2 regions of the Shewanella sp. UCD-FRSSP16_17 genome follow, and region 2 is predicted to be linked to the other one. Evidence: riboswitches for the same ligand, from Rfam matches in the RefSeq annotation. Region 2 holds a riboswitch; the other holds the start of a gene.
What was found. Region 2 has a riboswitch for lysine ahead of lysC (lysine-sensitive aspartokinase 3). Riboswitches for the same ligand answer to the same signal wherever they lie in the genome.

Region 1 (10,375 bases), on a different contig from region 2:
TCTAAAATGCTTACGACACACAGACTCATAGCTTTCATTACCACCAATAGCAACCTGCTCACCTTCACGCATAGGTTTTCCATTACCATCAAGGCGAACGACCATATTGGCTTTGCGACCACAGTGACAAATGGTTTTTAACTCAACCAATTTATCTGCCCAGGCGAGTAGATATTGACTGCCGCTGAACAGCTCCCCTTGGAAATCCGTTTTCAGGCCGTAACACAATACTGGGATATCAAGGTTGTCCACCACATGAGTTAATTGCTTCACTTGTTCTTTACTTAAAAACTGGGATTCATCAATTAAAATGCAGTGTAATTGCTGAGATTCAAGCTCAGCTTCAATCATGGTCGATAAATTATCGTTTGCTCCAAATACTTGAGCATCTGTTTCAATCCCTATTCTAGACGCCACTTTTCCAACACCGTATCTGTCATCAATTGACGCTGTCATAACAAGCGTATTCATGCCACGTTCACGGTAGTTATAAGATGATTGGAGAAGCGAAGTTGATTTGCCGGCATTCATTGCCGAATAATAGAAATAGAGTTGTGCCAAAACAGAAGATCCTTATTGTTATAATCGAGGTTAGTCTACCATTGAATCGATTTAGAGATAAGGCATGTGAGGATTAAATAGCGTGAACTTGCTAGCACTATTCCTTGATGATGAATCCCCTTTACCATCACAGTTAATTTGCTTTCCCTATTGATGGTTAACTCGCCCTCCTTATCCGTTTCTCAAGAGAATATCGCACAAAGCCAAAGCATGACTGATGAAAAGAATGTATTCCAAACAAGCATCTATTAACATAATTTACATTTTGCAATAAATTAGATCACAGTTTTCAAGCTCACTACCAGCACAACATATACAGGCATCACGAAACGACAAAATCTTCATATACGATTAAGAAACAATTGATAAATTGCATAAACAATTATAATTAAGGAAGTAGAAACACAATGCATAAAACAATTGTCGCTGTCGCGATTGCTGCAACACTCGCATTAAGTGGTTGTAGTCATACTCAAACAGAAAACACCACTCAGGGCGCTCAAGTGCAATCTCAAAATCCATTGATGCAAGCAAGCGTACTCCAGTATCAAGCACCTGACTTTAGTCAGCTTAACAATGAGCATTTTCAGCCAGCGCTTGAGCTGGGAATTGAACAGCACCATCAAGAAATCCTCAAAATTGCTGCTAACCCTGCCTCACCGACATTTGAAAATACCATTGTCGCTATGGAAAAAAGCGGTGCATTACTCACTCGCACCTCAAGTATTTTCTATAACTTAACCGGCTCAAACAGCAACCCTGAATTACGTAAAGTACAAGGCATAATGGCGCCTAAGATGGCGGCACATTCAGACAATATTAATTTAAATCCGCAGTTATTCAGCCGTATTCAAGCAATTTATGATACTCGCAATAACAGCTCGTTAACTGCAGAAGAAGTTCGTTTAGTAGAGGTTTATCATCAGCGATTTGTGCTCGCTGGCGCCAAACTAACTGAAGCGGAAAAACAAAAGATTCGAGAATTAAATGAAGAGCAATCAACACTCACCAATGAGTTTGCACAACGACTGTTAAGACTCAGCAAGGAAATTGCAGTAAAAGTAGACGATGAAGCCCAACTGGCAGGTTTATCACAATCCGCTATTGCAGCAGCAAAAGCAGATGCTGAAGCGGCAGGGCTTAAAGGCCAATATCTACTCAATATCACCAATACCACACGTCAACCTGTTTTAGCTCAATTAGATAACCGTGAGCTGCGTCAGCAAGTTTGGGAAGCGTCAGCAAACCGTGGCTTAACGGGTGACAACGAAACCGCTTCATTAGTCGCTCGTTTAGCGCAGCTTCGTGCTAAAAAAGCCAAACTACTTGGCTTTGACACTTGGTCTGATTACCGTTTAGCACCGCAGATGGCTAAAACGCCCGAAGCGGTGTACGACATGTTTGGCTCAATGGTGCCATCTGTGGTGGAAAACACTCAAAAAGAAGCCGCTGATATACAAGCCATGATAGATAAAACTGGCGGTAACTTTACCCTAGCACCATGGGACTGGGCATATTACGCAGAGTTAGTCCGTAAGGAAAAATATGACCTCGACTCAGCGTCTATTAAACCTTACTTTGAGTTCAACCGTGTTTTAGAAGATGGCGTATTCTTTACCCTAGAAGCATTGTACGGTGTTACGTTAAAGCCACGTCCAGACTTACCGGTTTATCACCCAGACGTAAAAGCTTACGAGATGTTTGATGAAGATGGCAGTAGCATGGCTATCTTCTATGCAGACTACTTTGCTCGTGAAGGTAAACGTGGCGGTGCGTGGATGAGCTCGTTTGTCGGTCAATCTGAGTTATTAAATCAAAAACCTGTCGTCGTAAATGTCATGAACATTAAAAAGGCGCCAGAAGGCCAGCCAACCTTTGTGAGCTACGATGAAGCGACCACCATGTTCCATGAAATGGGCCACGGTACTCACGGTATGTTCTCTAAAGTGAAATACCCATCTTTAGCAGGTACTGCTGTATCTCGTGATTTCGTTGAATTCCCTTCAACTTTTGAAGAGGACTGGGCTGCGCACCCTAAAGTACTTGCAAACTACGCTAAACACTACGATACAGGCAAACCTATTCCAGACGATTTACTGCAAAAGCTATTAGCTTCTCGAAGCTTTAACCAAGGCTTTGACACCTTAGAATACATGTCAACTGCGCTGCTTGATCTAGAATGGCATGCACTGGATGCTGACACGCCGCTGCAAAATGTTGAAAGCTTTGAAGCTGCTGCGCTTAACAAACATGGTGTCGACTTACCAGCAGTACCACCTCGTTACCGCTCAACTTACTTTGCTCATGCCTTCCCTGGGGGATATTCAGCTAGTTACTATGCATACATGTGGAGTGAAATTCTTGCTGCTGATGCCTTTGCTTATGTGCAAACTCAAGGTGGGCTGAATCGAGAAATCGGTATGAAGTTTAGAAAAACTATCCGTGAAGTCGGCAATAGCGTGCCGCCAATGGAAGCCTATCAAAACTTTAGAGGCCAAGCCCCTACCACTGACGGCTTGCTTGAGCGCCGTGGCTTAAAGTAACTTAGCTCAGGTTAACGAGCAAAAAAATGCCACTCAATTGAGTGGCATTTTTATTGTTAGATTTTAGCCTAAACTGGGATCTGACTTTAACAAGTCGAGCTCACATTAAGTCACAAACTAAATCCAAGTGCTTAGGACTACTTAGTGGCTATTTTTAGCCCTAAGATTGCTAATACGAACAATACAGAACACGTAATAAAGCCCATCGCAACAGAACCAGAGAAACCAAGCACGGTATAACCCACAATACTGATAACCGCTACGATTATCGCGTAAGGCAATTGTGTCATAACGTGGTCAAGATGGTGACAGCTCGCTCCTGTCGAAGACAAGATAGTGGTATCAGAAATCGGTGAACAATGGTCTCCAAATACCGCACCAGAAAGCACAGCGGCAAGCATTGGTAACATCATAGTGCTATCACTGCCCATCGCCATATCGGCAGCGATTGGTAACATAATACCAAATGTACCCCAGCTAGTGCCGGTTGAAAATGCGGTTAAACCAGCTAATAAAAATAGCACTGCAGGCAGTAATGCAAATGGAATATTACCCGTTGCCAAGCTCGCCATATATTTACCCGTTTCAAGCTCGCCAATCACTGACGCAATTGTCCAAGCAAATAACAAGATATAAATAGCTGGCAACATTGACTTAGCGCCAACTTTGATTCCAGTAAACATCATGCTGGTGCTAATTTTTTGCTGCATGGTTAATGCAATCGTCACCACTAGACCCACTAATGAGCCGTAAAATAATGATTCGCTGACTTCAGTGTTTTCAAATGCACCTAAAACACTAAATGGTAACCCTTCACCCGCCAGCGCATCAGCACCAGTTGAAACCATAAAGTAAATAGTTGCCGCCACAAGCACAAAAATCGGCAGGAATAACCCCATGATTTTACCTGTATCAGCTTCTGGTAAATCAGCGGTCGCGCCTGGAGGTAACCCTTTGCTTTCGTCAAAGAGTTCGCCTTTTTGCGCATTACGCTCATGTTGGCGCATTGGGCCAATGTCTAAACCAAAGATAGCAACACACAATAAAAGTAATAGCGCAAAAATGGCATAAAAATTCATCGGCACCATTTGTAAAAACACGCTTAAATGGCCTGTATCAGCAAAACCATGTGCCGTTAAGATACCGCCAATTAGGGCAATAATGTATGCGCCCCAGCTTGAGACAGGAGAGATAACACATACTGGTGCAGCGGTTGAATCTAACAAGTAAGCCAGTTTTGCACGTGAAATATGGTAGCGATCAGTAATAGGACGTGCGATTGAGCCAACCACGATACTGTTGAAGTAATCGTCGATAAATACCACACAACCTAAGAACATGGTCATGAGTTTGGCGTCACGTTTATTGCGAATACGTTGGTGTGCCCAATCAGCAAACGCACGTGCTGAACCACTCACGGTAATTAAAGCGGTGATCATCCCCAGCACAACCAAGAAGCCAATAATTTGTAAATTCCAGGCATTGAGTGCGCCGTCATCCCACACTAAACTGGTGACAGTACTCACTAAGTGGCTTGCAGCTCCAGTAAAAGAGAAGTCAGTCAGCAATATCACGCCAGCAATAATACCTAAACCTAATGAAAGAAGTACTTTGCGTGTAACTACTGCTAATACAATTGCCACAACAGGAGGCAAAAGAGAGAGTGCCGAATCGGCATAACTTGTTATCATCATTTATATATTTTCTTCGTTGAGTACGAATGGAGGATAACTGATAAGGCAAGACATCGCATAAAGCGAAGACAAGAAACTTTTCAGTAGCACTCCACAGTAATATCGATATCAACATCGATATCCATTGTTTTATCCTCACGGATAAAAATTACTATGACAGTGCAGCCCCTTTCGGAAACTGCCCCAGCAAATGGTATTGATCGTACCGATTCACTTCGGCACCAAATCCTTTCAAATTAAGTTATTGGTATCAACCAACTTAACCATACTGATATTTGATGCGCCTCTACTTATGTATACGACAGTTTAAATGCTTGATAAAAGCTCACTGCCGCGACACAAGACCATACAAACATAAGCACGAGGTTAATTACCAGATAAAACTAGCTTATCTTGTGAGAAATAACATCACAATCAAAAAACAACACAAGACGATATCGACACCGTAACGAATTGTTAGCAAGCGAAGGATTATCCATCAATTAACGACAGTGAGATTAATATGCTTAAAAAATCTGATTATTGAATTAATTCAGGTGTATTTATATCGTTCAATAGGTTTAGCAATGATAAAGCTGAAAAACAATGTCATTTAATGCGCACTGACACTAAAACAAACTATCGAATAATCACGCCATAAACTGCGACCCAAAAAAAAGGTTTTTGCCTAAAAGACAAAAACCTTTTTCTACAATCAGTTTATAATTACAAAGATTGAGTTAACTCTGGAATCGCATCAAATAAGTCTGCTTCAAGTCCATAATCAGCCACTTGGAAAATTGGCGCTTCAGGATCTTTATTGATAGCCACAATCACTTTAGAGTCTTTCATACCCGCTAAATGTTGAATAGCGCCAGATATACCGACAGCGATATACAGATCAGGAGCAACAATTTTACCTGTTTGACCGACTTGTAAATCGTTAGGAACATAACCAGCATCAACAGCGGCACGTGAAGCGCCAACGGCAGCGGTTAGCTTGTCAGCTAATGCTTCTAGAATAGCAAAGTTCTCACCGCTACCCATGCCACGACCACCAGAAACAATCACTCCAGCGCTGCCTAATTCAGGGCGCTCAGATTCTGTGAGAGTTTGCGAAACAAAAACTGTCTTAGCTTCTGCAACAAAATCAACGTTAACCGCTTCAGCATTGCCATCGTTGCCTGCAGCATCAAATGCACTGGTACGAACCGTCATCACTTTTTTGTCATCTAAGCTTTGTACTGTCGCCAATGCAGAACCTGCATAAATAGGACGTACAAATGTGTCAGCACTCACCACATCTACGACTTCAGAAATTTGCGCAACATCTAATAATGCTGCCACACAAGGAAGTGTATCTTTACCTACACTGCTTGCTGCTGCTAGCACGTAATCGTAATCACTGGCGACATTAACAATTAACTTAGAAAGGTTTTCAGCCATTTGCGCTTCATAAGCAGCATTGTCAGCGACAAGGACTTTACTCACACCCGATAGTGCTTGTGCAGAAGCAACCACAGCACCAACATGACTACCAGCAACAAGCACATGGACATCGCCGCCAATTGCAGTTGCTGCACTAACGACTTTGGCCGTGTCTAATTTTAAACTTGCGTTATCGTGTTCTGCTAATACTAAAATAGCCATAATTAGATCACCTTCGCTTCATTTTTTAACTTTTCAACAAGTTCAGCCACCGAACTCACCATGACACCTGCTTGACGTTCTGCAGGTGGCGTCACTTTAATCACATTTTGATGTGCTTTAAGGCTTACACCCAAGTCATCAATAGAGAAGGTTTCAAGTGGTTTACGCTTTGCTTTCATAATATTAGGTAATGAAGCATAACGAGGCTCATTTAAGCGTAAGTCCGCAGTCACCACCGCTGGTAACGGCATTTTTAATGTTTGTAACCCACCATCAACTTCACGAGTCACTTCAGCACTGTCAGCAGTTAATGTTAATTCAGAAGCAAATGTTGCTTGTGGCATATCAGTTAAAGCAGCAAGCATTTGGCCTGTCTGGTTATTGTCGCCATCAATTGATTGCTTACCAAAAATAATCACATCAGCTTGTTCTTTTTCTTGAACCGCTTTTAAAATTTTAGCAATTGATAACGGCACTAAATCTTCATCAGTCGTCACATGAATGGCACGGTCAGCACCCAAAGCCATTGAAGTACGTAACTGCTCTTGTACTGATTTGGCACCAATACTCACCACTACAACTTCTGTGACACTTCCCGCTTCTTTTAGTCTAACGGCTTCTTCTACCGCGATTTCACAAAATGGGTTCAAGGCCATTTTCAAATTAGCAGTATCAACATCTGTGTTATCAGCTTTTACTCTGACTTTCACATTGGCATCGACTACGCGCTTTACAGGCACCAATACTTTCATGGGATTTCCTTCTACACCTTCAATGTATGTGGATGGCACATTGGCTTCAGCCAATGCAATATGGCATAACTTTACGTCCTGTTAACGTTAACGTCAACCAAAGTCAAACACTTGTTTATATAATTTTTAGTTAAGAGACTGCTGATAAATAACTTATATATGCAAATAAAATATTACTTTTAGACTTAATTAACGCTTTTTAATTAAAATTTGCCTATTTAAAGGTTTTTTTATTTGATCCAATCAAATTTACTTTCTATTATTAAGAGCAATTCAAGTAACCGTGCTTTTTTTACTATCTTTTTTTGTTTTAACAATTTAAATAGTCGCATCAATTTACACTCTAGTTTGATAACAATTAACCAATTTAGAGTATTGATAGGTATTATTTAATCATCACAGAATTACTTGAGATACTTATTAATTAAAATCATTAGGATGCACATTGATATGAGTGACTTTTTAGAAATTTTGACACATGGTCGTCGTTTTAAAGCTGCTGTAAAAGAGTTATCACTAGATGAATTACGTGAACTTTCTACTAAGCTTGAAAAAATCATTACAGAAAGAGAAGAAGACGAAAAAGCTGAATTAGAAGCCAATGCTGAGCGTAATGCACGCATTGCTGAAATATTAGCTCAAATTGAAAATAGCGGTTTATCAATTGAAGATTTAGGTGAAGTAACAGCAAAGCCTGCGCCTAAAAAGCGTGCCCCACGCCCTGCTAAATATCAAATTGAAGTAGATGGTGAATTAATTCAATGGACTGGTCAAGGCCGCATGCCAACTGTATTTAAAAACCAAGTAGATAATGGTAAAACAATGGAAGACTTCTTAATTCCTGGTATGGAATAAGTCTTAATCTACGATATGATAAAAAGCTTACTTCGGTAAGCTTTTTTGTTATCTAGGATGAGTAAACAGTATTTCCTCGACGCAATAAGCCATGTAAACTAACCCCTTCGCAGCACACCACTCAATTAGGCCTGTATTATGAATGTTTCTCGTCCAATGATGTCTTTCGCACTAGTATCAAGCTTTTTATTATCAGGCTGCGCAAGTGATTATACTTTTAATAGTAATTTAGACAGTAAAGCCATAGATGAGTATTTCAAGCCAACAAGCGTTGAACTATTTAAAGACGGTGAACGTCCAACTGGCGCATTTGATATTGTTGCCCTAGTTGAAGGCGAGTCTTGTCAAGAAACGGAAACTGGCGTCCCCGCTAATGTCGCTGATGCCCGCACACAAGCTCGTAAGAAGGCCAATGAACTGGGTGCTAATGGACTTATCGTTAAGAAGTGTCTATTAACAGAACAACCAACAGAAACTTGCTTTACCCAAGCATTCTGCGTCGGCCAAGCAATTAAAATGCACAATGTGCAATAACCTTTTTACTATTATTTAATTCATGACTACTCATTCTGACCAGCCGTTTCAATCTGATATTGAAGCGGTTGCAATTTGTCGCACGCCATATAAACAAAAATTTGGTATTCCTAGGCAACCTGGCCTAGTTAATGTCAAAGGCTGGGTTGAGTTAACCCCCAAATTTAACCAACTCGATGCCGTCAGGGGTATTGAACAATATTCACACCTTTGGCTACTTTTTTGTTTTCATGAAAACTTAGCACAAGGCTGGAAAAACACCGTTAGACCTCCTCGACTAGGCGGAAATGAAAAGCTAGGCGTATTTGCTACCCGCTCTACTTTTAGACCAAATGGCATTGGCCAATCTGTAGTTAAATTACATTCAGTTGTTAGACGCAACGGTAAAGTTTGCCTAGAAATATCTGGAATGGATTTATTAGATGGCACACCAATCATTGACATAAAACCCTATATTCCATTTTCTGACGCCATTGATAATGCAACTGGGGGCATTGCTCAATCAGCACCAGAATTAATAGAGGTTCAATATTCATCATTAGCTGAAACACAAGTTTTGGCTCACTCTAAAGCGCTTGATATATCGCATTTACAACAAGTAATTACGGATGTTTTAGCGCAAGACCCGAGGCCTGCATATAAAAAAGCCAAAGTTGATCTTAAAATTTATCAAGTTGCTTTATTTGATATAGATGTATTTTGGCGAGTTAATGATAAAACGATTGAGGTGATTGAAATTAAACCGACTAGCGTATGTTAAAATAAACTTAGCTTTTCGATTAACTATGTCATTTTCACCCATTTTTAGGCGAATTGATTTATCTAACAATGTTTTAAATCTAACGGTCATAATAATAATTTCGTTAACTTAATCTTAGGCTTAATAATGAATAATAAACCTGATTATCAAACTCAGCATAAAAAACGCCTATCTTGGATGCCTTGGCTTTATTTTTCGTTAAAAGAAAAACACTTAGTCTGGGCAAAGCCTTGGCAAGACGAGATCCAACAACATTTAACCCAAGTTGAAACTATTCATATTGGTGAGCACAGTTTTATCGCTCCTGAAGCCAACCTTTTTGCAGAACGTGGACGTGACATTCATATAGGTAACCAATGTATGATTGCAGCTGATGTGTTCCTCCACGGCCCTATTACACTGGGTAATGAGGTCGCGATTAACCACGGCTGTTCATTTGATGGCGGAAAAGTAGGGATCACGATCGGCAATAAGACCCGCATAGCAAATAACGTGACTATATACGCATTTAATCACGGGATGTCCGTCGATAGCCCTATTTACCAACAAGCTGTTACAGCCAAAGGGATCACAATTGGTGATGATGTTTGGATTGGAGCACAAGCTGGTATTGTTGATGGTGTCACTATTGGTAATCAAGCCATTGTCGGTATGGGCAGCATTGTCACCAAAGATGTCCCGGAGTTCGCTATTGTTGCAGGAAACCCTGCTAAAATAATCGGCGATAGGCGCGATAAGTAGTTAAAAAGTGCTGCACAATAACGCCTTGTCGTTCAATTTTCCTTGCTAACATGGCGATGTTAAACCAGCGTCTTATTGGTTTAATTATTTCAATGCCCTTGTTCCATATATTAAAGCCAAGATGTTGTTAATTATCTGGTGACAACATCGTTGCAAGTGCTAAAATGTCGCCCATTAATAGCTACTAAGTGGACATTGGGAATGCGAGTTAGCAATTACCTGCTTTCAACACAAAAAGAAACTCCTGCAAATGCAGAAGTGATCAGTCATCAATTAATGTTACGTGCAGGTTTTATCCGCCGTAAT
Region 2 (10,375 bases):
CTGGACCGGGAGCAATTTTATTCAGTGGTCACCAAGATAATATTGATATCGCCACCAAGATGATGAGTTTATTGCCTAAAGCTGCTCAATAACCCCTAAATCTCATCTCTTGATGAAAGGGCGCAGTATTAGCTGTGCCCTTTTTTATGCAAGTTTACCTTTAATAAACACGCTTTGATAACGTAAACAGTTCAGCACTTCTTTGCTATAATCGCCCTCATAACAACTGAGTTAATTTATTAAGGTCGATTCTGTGCTCACCAACACTTCTCAAGTTTTAATGCGCAATGTTCAATTCATCGAAAACCAGCACCTGCTGATTTTAAACCATGAAGCCGATACTCTCGCATCAGAGCTCCTTAGTCATGCTGCATCAGTTACAAGCTTAGCGCTTGATTTTAATCATTATCAATATGTGGCTAAACAGGATAAAGCGCATCTTACGAGCTACTTTGGTCACCAACTGCCTGACGATACCAAACAGAAATTTGATACTGTCATTGTCTACTTTCCAAAAGCAAAAGCATTGGCGCCCTACCTATTTCAATTAGCAGCTCAACATCTATCTGTTGGCGGTACGCTTATCGTTATTGGCGACAATAAAGGCGGAGTAAAATCCTTAGCAAAACTATTGCCTGACTATTATTCTGCGCCATTAAAGCGCGATAATGCTCGTCATTGTTTACTATTCATTGCTGAATTAACCGCAATTGCACCAATATTCTCGATTGAAGATTGGGTCAGCCACTATTCATTATCGACACCACAAGGAGACATTATTATTTGTAACCTTGTTGGCGTGTTCAGTGAGAAAAAGCTCGATCAAGGTACTGAATTACTACTGTCAAACCTGCCAGAATTATCGGGAAGAGTTCTAGATTTCGGCTGTGGAGCTGGCGTTATAAGTGCAGCAATGCTTAAAGTAAACCCACAACTTAACGTTGAATGTATTGATATTAATGCAATGGCGCTCAAAGCCTGCGAGCTGACCTTAGCTGCCAATCAGATGACTGCTAAAGTTTATCCATCAGATGGCTTTAAACAAATACAAGGGCAATTTAACGGCATAATTTCTAATCCGCCGTTTCACGATGGATTAGCCGCCACCACACATATTGCCAAAGATTTCGTCAAACAAAGCGCCAGCAGTTTATCTGCCAAGGGTGTATGGCAAATTGTGGCTAACCGTAACCTTCCATACGCAGACACAATTGCAGCTGAATTTGGCCAAGTTAATGTTCCTGCTGAAAATAATAAGTACAAATTGTACTTTTTCCATAAGTAACAACAAATTAACAACTAAAGAAAGATGAGTGCTAATTCTCAATTTGCGCTCATAAGCTTGATAATTATCTAGTCTTTATTCATAAAAACAGCTACATTTTGATATCAACACCACACATTATGAAAAACAATACATGAGCTAACACGCATTTAAGTCTCATGGCTAATAAGGGTTTTTATGCTGGATTGGAGCATGGCTGTTTTTAATGAAACTCAAACCCAAGTAGAGTTTCGTGTTACGCCCAATATTCATGGGCCAATTTCTGAAGATGACGTAAAACAGCTACTGACGCAGGCAGAGTTTGCCATGCTGAAACCGTTAACCCACAACATTCATAATTGTGTCGCTGAAGTTAATGCCCTCAGCACTCATGACAATGGTAAGCATGAGTTATTTTTTATCATTGGTGAACGAACTGATGGCAGTGTGACCATAGAAATCAGCGAAGATAAAATGTCGGCCTCTATGACATTAGCATCAGCATGGGGTGGGAAAGACCCTTCACTGCCAATGATCCTTAACACCCTAAAATCCCATAAAGTCAAAATGGGATTAAGCAAACCTAAAATTCAATCTCTGATCCAGCAATTAGCGATTTTACCGCCGGGTGAAAGTTGCAGTAGCCAAATCGCCATTGGCAAATTGGCTGTAAATGGCATTAATGCAACATTAACAAGACAAGTCCCCCTTGCTCGTGAACGGTTATTACAACCTCAAGAACGTGAAGATGGCTCTGTCGACATGCGAAATCTGGGCGCAATGATCATGGTGAAGCCAGGCGACGTTTTAATGATAAAAACGCCTGCGACTACCGGTACTCCAGGCTATAACGTACACGGGGAACCTATCATGCAGATTGAGGGCAAAGATCTGCAAATGAAGCCGGGTAATGGCACTGAATTATTAAGTAGCGATACCAACCAACTTGTTGCAACAGTATCTGGTCAACCTGTTGAAACACCAAAAGGTATGCAAGTAGATGATGTGCTGCAAATTAAAGATGTTGACGTAAAATACGGCCATGTTGATTTTGAAGGTAGTGTCTTAATCACAGGCGATGTCCACGAGGGGATGAAAGTAAAAAGCACTGGTGACATTACTGTTATGGGGTTTGTAGACTCAGCTAGCCTTGAAGCCCAAGGCGATGTAATTGTCAGTAAAGGAGTCATTGGCCGACAAATTAAAGAGCATGAGTTAAGTACCCATATTACTGCCCGTGGCCAAATCTGTGCTCAGTTTGTGCAATATTCCAATTTAACCGCCAAAAGTGACATCTTAGTCACTAAACAACTGCTTCATAGCCATTCAGTCTCAGACAATGTCATTACCGTTAGCGATCCTAATGCCAGACGAGGCGATCTTGTCGGTGGGCGAGCGACCGCTAAAAAAGGCATTAAAGCTGTAGCCTTTGGCGCAACGGCTGGCACTAAGACTGAGCTTTATTGCGCCATGGATCAAACTGAGCTCAAAGCTGAGGCTAAAGCCAGTGATGACCAAGCTAAGCAGCTTGTTGTCGCAGGATTAGATATCGAGTCTCGCTTGAGAAAGCTGCCTCCTAAAACGGAGTGGCAAACAGATGCGGGAATGATTGAGCAAGTGAAAATGATGCTTGATGAGAAAAAAGAAATCGCCAATCGCCGTGCGAAAGCTGAAGCAGAATGTAAGCAACTTCAGCAAGAAGTGGATGGCTATTACAGTAAATATTTTGTGCAAGCAGAGAAACACATCTTTGCCAATGTAGAGATTCATATTGGCCCAGCGCAAAATCGCACCCAGCGTGAACATGGCCCTTGTCATGTTAAAAACCTCCATAATGAAATCAGTTTCGATTATGGTAGCCATTAATTTCTAACTTGGCCGATTGCGATCAGCGAATGCAGCAATTAGCATGATAATTATCACTATAAAACAGTAACTTATAAAACATTCAACGTGAAAAATCTAATCATTTTTTACTAAAAATCGTTCTTAGGAAACAGTTAACAAGTTGACTGAATTTATTGACCATTAGAGAAGAATTCGATGCTAGCGATTTGTTGGCCAGCAATTATAAAACAGCAAGCAAGTGAAGAGCTCATTTACCTCGCTAATCAGACTGACTGGCTAGAGTATTGTTGTTTACAACTGCACCTCATAGGTAGTAACGATAGATTATTAGATAGCGAGGGCTCTACATTCGATATTGTTATCGAGGCGCAAGCTCACCCTCAACAACATCAGGCTCATCACCCAACAGCGGAATTACCACAATTTAGAGCAAGCCAGCACCCCATAGATTTAGTGACCTTTATTCAATACGTACGCACACATGCAACCCTTAATGGTCATTGCTGCAGTGCAAAACTGGTGTTTACGGATATCAAGCAAGGTATCGACACTGTGGCATATCTTGAATCTATTTAGCTTGAGTCACTGCAACCTATCGGGCAAAATGCCTAGCAATTTCACCATCGCTACTTCACTCATCATGACTCATCACACAACAATGGAACAGTAAAAGATATGGAACTGCTGAATATAGAATGCCTTGGCAAACGTCTACGATTAGAAGGCTCTATGGCCGGTTGGCAACAACTTTATTGGGATAATCAATTAGTCTCTCAAAAATCGGCATCTGCAGATAACCAGGCTTTCAATGTGCACGAATTCGAATTATCGCGCCCGGCTTCAATGGCGGGAGCAACGACTGATGACATTATTACTGAAACCAGTAAAACCATTGTAAAAGTAAGAGTAGAGGCTGATGTCCAGTGGCAGCCTTTTATCATTAACTACACGATTTTGGTTGATAATGACACAGTAGCTCAAGGGCAGAGAAATACTAAAGATATCGAACAACAAGTGCCTGAAGTCGCTCCTGTTAAAACGCAAAAATTCAGTATGATTGGCTTAGCCTCACTTGGGTTCAAGCTATTAAAAAGTGCCAAAGTTGTCAAAGCTATGCTCGCTGCGGCAAGTGTCGCGGCCTATTCATGGCTATTCTCAATTGAATTTGCACTTGCATTAATTGCCTGTCTGGTTGTTCACGAATATGGCCATATTAAAGCCATGAAGCACTTTGGTATGAAAACCAAAGGGATTTACCTTATCCCATTCATGGGCGGTTTAGCTGTCAGCGATGAGCGAATAAATACTCGATGGCAAAATGTCGTCATCTCTATCATGGGGCCAACATTTGGCCTCTTGATGTCAATAGCCTGCATGGTCGCTTATTGGATCACCGGCAATATCTTTTTTGCAGGTTTAGCCAGTTTTAACGCCTTACTAAATCTGTTTAATCTACTGCCAATTTTACCCTTAGATGGCGGCCATATTCTTAAAAGCATCACTTTTTCAATGAACAGCATGGTAGGGTTAATAGCCTGTATCGCTGGAGCGGCAATAGGCGTATTTATCAGTTACAGCTTAGGGCTGGCTTTATTAGGATTCTTGTTGCTAATTGGTAGTTTAGAGATTGTATTTGAGTGGAAAACTCGGCACCAAAGTCACCTGTTGCCCTTAGATAGGTATGGGCAAATTTTCTCAACGGTTTGGTACTTTTTAACGGTTGGTCTACTTATCGCTATTATTTGGTATTTTGCAGCTTCAGGCGACGAGATGCTGGCTATGCCGCTTGAAATTTTAAAGAGTTAATACTTCAATATGCTATCGCTGGCAGTTTGCAATATCTTTGCTATTGCCAGCGACTCACCATTAACTGATCTCAAAAACCTTGGTCATTACCTTATAAAGCTCTGTCCCTTGATGCACAGAAGCTGAGGCAAAATGCAGTACAGGAACGCAATCACAAGGTAAACTGATTGTCGTCACGGCATTCTCAGTTCCGTATTGATCAAGTCGTAAAAGGGTCACTAACGGCTCACCAGCTTTCAAAGGGTGTCCTACCTCTGCGCAATACTCCACTAATCCAGCTTTTGGTGCATGGAATTTTTTATAGTTAGCTAAATCACATCCCCAACGCTTCATTGGTGCAGGTTGCACTTTTTCTGCGATTACACCTCTATGACTTAAGTACGCCAAGATCCCCATCGCATCGAGTTCTGCATCAGCCATATCGACACGCTCTTGACTCGCCAATTCAAGCGTAAACGCCGCTACGGGGACGTCAAAATGTCTCCCTTGACGCGCACAAAAGCGTTGGAGCTGCCACCACGGGTAAAATGCAGCCTCATCCATAGCACCGCCAAACTCATTAGGAATAACCAATGAATAAGGAATTGAGAAATAAGCCGCAGATGCGACATCATACTCTGGGCAATATAGATGTTTTGCAGACTTAGGGCCGGTATGTAAATCCAATACAATATCCGCTTGATGCGCCATCGATTGTAGTGTCACCGCGAGTTGATGCCCCGTGCTAATTCCCCAAGAGTTATTTAAACGTTGCTGACAGCTTTGTGCTAATAACACTCGAAATGCGGCGAACAACTCATTATTTGATAAAGCCTTGTTTGCTTGATACCAATTAGGAATGTCAGCCACTATTGCGGCATGTTCAAAATATTCTCTATTCCAGTTCACTCCCGTAATAGGATCAAATCGCCCAAGAGTAAACTCACCACTTTTTTGATTAATCCCCAATGGGTTAGCTAAAGGAACACAATGTATATCACCTAAGATTTGATGGCCTTCTAATAGCGTCATCAACTGATGAATTACCGCGTTACCCTGCACTTCTGCGCCATGAACATTGGCTTGAATATAGACAGATGGTGCAGCACTATCACTTCCTTTAAACGTATAAATAGGAGCTGTTAGCGCTTGGCCAGTAGCCAATTCACCTAATTGAACTGTAGATACGTGAGCGTTGGAGGTGCGATTCGCTTCTGTCATATATTCTTTAGCCTCATATGTTCCAAGCATTGTTACTTGGTGAACACTTCCTATTATTCAAATAAATTTTGGTGCAATGAATTAACCACATCTGCCGCTTCAGATTCTGCTACTAATACACATAAGTTATGCGGGCTTGCGCCTTGACAAATCATTCGCACATTGTGCTTTTCTAATACTGAGAAAACACGGCTACAAATCCCTGCTGTTGAGGCAATTTTATTACCAATAATAGCCACTAGCGCCAATTTATCTTCAACACGAACTCGACAATGCTGTGATAACTCCTGCAGTAATGATTCACTCAATAACCCCTGACCGCTAGAGTCTGATCCTGTTTTATCGAGCGTTAATGAAACATTCACTTCTGAAGTGGTAATCAGATCAACTGAGATTTTGTGCTTGGCTAATGTCGCAAATGTTTCAGCAAGGAAGCCTTGTGCATGCAACATTTGCAGGCTGTGCAAATTAAGCAGGGTTTGATCACGTCTTAATGCAACAGCACGGTATACGGGAGCGTTTTCTACTTGATGTCGAATCCAAGTACCGCCTTGTTCTGGCGCTTTACTTGAACCAACAAACACTTGAATTTGTTGACGAACGGCAGGAAGAATCGTCGCAGGATGCAATACTTTAGCACCAAATGTTGCCATTTCAGCGGCTTCATTAAAGCTGATTTCAGGGATTGGTCTAGCATTGGGAGCAAGACGAGGATCGGTTGTATAAATACCTGCTACATCGGTCCAGATTTCTACCGCATCAGCTTTTAAGCCCTCTGCCAACAGTGCTGCTGAATAATCACTACCACCACGGCCAAGAGTAGTGGTGCGCCCTTGGTCATCAGCGCCAATGAAACCTTGCGTAACAATAACTTCATTGGCTAATAGTGGTGCTAAATGCTCAGCACCTAACGATGCTATTTGCTCTATTTGCGGCTCTGCGCGGCCAAAATGGCTGTCTGTACGTAATACTTGTCTGACATCAAATGCACTTGAAGGAGTGCCCTTTTCACGAATAACAGCAGAAAATAGCAATGAAGAACATTGCTCTCCCATTGAAAGTAGTTCATCAATGATTGCTTTACTGCGATCTAATACAAGCGCATCACTGAGCACTGACATACGGCTAAGTAACTTATCAATACCTGCGGCAACATCTTGAGGACGATCGAGCTGATCAACAATGTCATATTGAATTTGGCCAATTTGCGTCAGTAATGCTAAACGACGCTTGTCATTCACATTAGCTTGCGTAAGCTCCACCAATAAATTAGTTACGCCGCTGGATGCACTAACAACAACGACTCGAGTATGTCTGTTGGCTAAGATAATATCGGCGCAGCGGTTCATTGCAGCGTAATCTGCCACAGAGGTTCCACCGAATTTAGCTACAACTAAGCTCATACTGACACCTCCACGCTTGAAGGATGACATACAAATACGAATTGACTACTTAGATTAAAAAACATGATTACACTCCGAACTTACTTCGTTCGAAGAGCCTGGTGCAGTGATAACGCACCCTTATAAGAAGGGAAACAGCAATCTTCACCAGAAGCTCTCCACCAATGAATAGGTGACAATCGTTAGGATTCAGCCTAATCGACCGATATGAAATGAAACCAACCATTTGACATACCTCGGCGCTAATCTCCCTCATAAGTGGTTTTAGGAATTGGTTTTCCTCGCACTTACTACCTAGCTAACGCTCCTCTTCTGTTTCTTCCCTCAGGAAGAAATTGAAAAATACCAATAAATAACCACCTAAGTCAATTATGGAATGTAATAAAATTACTAAATAACTGAATACTGAATATACGACATTCATACTCGCTGTCATCACATCAGCTTAGGTATTTAAATAGTTTGGATAAAAATAGCTTTATTTACAGACACTAAAGATATGAAAGCACGCATTAACTTTAACGTAAAATGCTAACAATACAGTATTTAGCTATATTAAATAGACCATAAGGGAAGTTTTAGTTTCAAACTCTGAATAAAGGCATTTTTAGATAGGTCGGCCTTCCATAAGCCATTTCTAATTCAAATCAATACAGCGCTATTATAAATAACCTTATCTATATAAAGTGGGTTTATCAGCTGCCCTAATGCGTTGATATAATAGATGAGTAGCAGTATCAGCTTGACGGAACAGCTTTATCAATCAAAAAATTACTCATGAAGATCAGGCAACTCATTGACCACCTGAGTGCGAGTCATAAAATCGCCTATCATCACTTCTTTATCAGGTGCATCCCCACAAGCAACTAATGACAAACGGCCTTGATTGACATAATAGATTGCATGCTGTTTAAACTCGCGTCCAAGCTCCAAAGCTTGTTCTTTTTCAATAAAGATAGCCCAGCTTTTTTCCATATGAGATAAATCGGGAGCGGCTCCAATAAGCGAGCGATATGGACGCTTATATTGTTCGATTTTGGTTTGTAATTGGCGGTCGAGCAAACGGTTTTGACAAGGAGTTAAGATACTCCCTAACGGGTTATGAGCAGTGACGATTGCAAAAGGAATATCATTCGCAAGTCTCTGCGTTAGTAAGAATTGTGTCCCTTGATATTTGTGCCAAAGGCACTCAATTGCATTTTCCATTATTTCATTTTCTCTGTTGAACCCAGTTTACAGTAGCAAACCCTTTATTACAGTGACAGCCCATGTGATACAAGTCACAAGAACCATAATTATATTAACCTTTTAAATCAGTATCTTACCTAAAAAACCAATTTTGTAACAATTCTAGAGAGTAAATTTGTTAACATTTCATTTGTTAACAAATGCCTAAAACGAGTACAATAATCATCACTAGCTAGATTTTGCTACATAACTATTAACAGTGATACAAGCAGTTACATACTTCAGTAGTTTAATTGCTACTAAATTTTCAAGCTTGTACATTTTGTTCTACATTTTAGATGATATAAATATAGAACAATTATTAGTTTGCCAAGGAACTTTAACGAGCAATCTAATCTCATAGTTTTATGAATCATTGTTTTAATAGATCTTTCGACTGATTGTGAGTCAATTAATACTCAGCATACAATCTAAGTATTGATTTTTTATGATCACATTTATGTCACGTATGTCACTTTAATGATGTATTAAGCTGAATGTAGATAATGTAGTTAGTCATGAAGCGTGTTTTGTTCAGGGCAGACATAGATAAACACCTATCGTGAAATTGAAAAATTATCGGCACTTTCATAAATAAGCAGTGCCACCGCCCTAGTGCAACATGACTAGAATCGAATTGTTTTTAATTTAGGTAAATAACATGCAAAACCCACACATTCTTATTGTTGAAGATGAAGCTGTAACCCGTAATACTCTGCGCAGTATTTTTGAAGCAGAAGGGTATGTAGTAACTGAAGCAAACGATGGCGCAGAAATGCACACAGCCATGCAGGATAATAAGATTAATCTTGTTGTTATGGATATCAATCTTCCTGGTAAAAACGGTTTATTGTTAGCTCGTGAACTTCGTGAAATCAACAACATCGGTCTTATTTTCTTGACTGGTCGTGATAACGAAGTTGACAAAATTCTTGGTTTAGAAATTGGCGCTGATGACTACATCACTAAGCCATTTAACCCACGCGAATTAACTATCCGTGCTCGTAACTTATTAACTCGTGTTAATAGCACTGGCGCAGAAGTAGAAGAGAAAGGTTCAGTTGAATTCTACCGTTTCAATGGTTGGAGCTTAGAAATCAACAGTCGTTCTCTAGTTAGCCCACAAGGTGAGTCTTACAAGCTACCACGTAGTGAATTCCGTGCAATGCTTCACTTTGTTGAAAACCCAGGCAAAATCTTAACTCGTGCAGACCTGTTAATGAAAATGACTGGCCGTGAGCTTAAGCCACATGACCGTACTGTTGACGTTACTATCCGTCGTATTCGTAAGCACTTCGAAAGCTTACCTGATACGCCAGAAATCATCGCGACTATCCACGGTGAAGGCTATCGTTTTTGCGGTAACTTAGAAGACTAATCATTAATAGTGATACAAAAAAGCCAAGTCAATGACTTGGCTTTTTTTATGACTTTTTATCAGTCACGTTTCTACAATGATCAGCATATGACATCTCGCCAAAGTGCATTACGCACTTACTTGTTTTTCCTTAAATCTAACATCCCTTTAATGGCGACGATTATTGTTGAGCAACTCTATCAAATTCTTTAAACACAATGCCCCCACAATCAAATTGAGGGCAATGAGTACCACTACAGCCATTTACTT

Region 1: linked by a shared signal. The riboswitch ahead of A9267_RS05110 (Na+/H+ antiporter NhaC family protein) and the one ahead of lysC (lysine-sensitive aspartokinase 3) in region 2 are both predicted to bind lysine.

The regions. Positions count from the first base shown of each region.
Region 1 is NZ_LZFV01000002.1:47,343-57,717, forward strand. Features, by position in the region: gene A9267_RS05100 (thymidine kinase) at 1-561, opposite strand, end outside; gene A9267_RS05105 (M3 family metallopeptidase) at 969-3,104, shown strand; gene A9267_RS05110 (Na+/H+ antiporter NhaC family protein) at 3,242-4,798, opposite strand; lysine riboswitch at 4,875-5,095, opposite strand; gene A9267_RS05115 (electron transfer flavoprotein subunit alpha/FixB family protein) at 5,504-6,427, opposite strand; gene A9267_RS05120 (electron transfer flavoprotein subunit beta/FixA family protein) at 6,430-7,179, opposite strand; gene A9267_RS05125 (H-NS histone family protein) at 7,630-8,034, shown strand; gene rcsF (Rcs stress response system protein RcsF) at 8,173-8,568, shown strand; gene tsaA (tRNA (N6-threonylcarbamoyladenosine(37)-N6)-methyltransferase TrmO) at 8,591-9,328, shown strand; gene A9267_RS05140 (acyltransferase) at 9,455-10,069, shown strand; gene A9267_RS05145 (proline--tRNA ligase) at 10,271-10,375, shown strand, end outside.
Region 2 is NZ_LZFV01000035.1:368,871-379,245, reverse strand. Features, by position in the region: gene A9267_RS15420 (alkaline phosphatase) at 1-92, shown strand, start outside; gene A9267_RS15415 (methyltransferase) at 254-1,285, shown strand; gene A9267_RS15410 (DUF342 domain-containing protein) at 1,463-3,130, shown strand; gene A9267_RS15405 (DUF4144 family protein) at 3,308-3,688, shown strand; gene A9267_RS15400 (site-2 protease family protein) at 3,788-4,918, shown strand; gene A9267_RS15395 (succinylglutamate desuccinylase/aspartoacylase family protein) at 4,979-6,118, opposite strand; gene lysC (lysine-sensitive aspartokinase 3) at 6,172-7,521, opposite strand; lysine riboswitch at 7,665-7,841, opposite strand; gene A9267_RS15385 (DUF3293 domain-containing protein) at 8,293-8,727, opposite strand; gene arcA (two-component system response regulator ArcA) at 9,410-10,126, shown strand; gene A9267_RS21810 (hypothetical protein) at 10,175-10,318, shown strand; gene A9267_RS15375 (S9 family peptidase) at 10,370-10,375, opposite strand, start outside.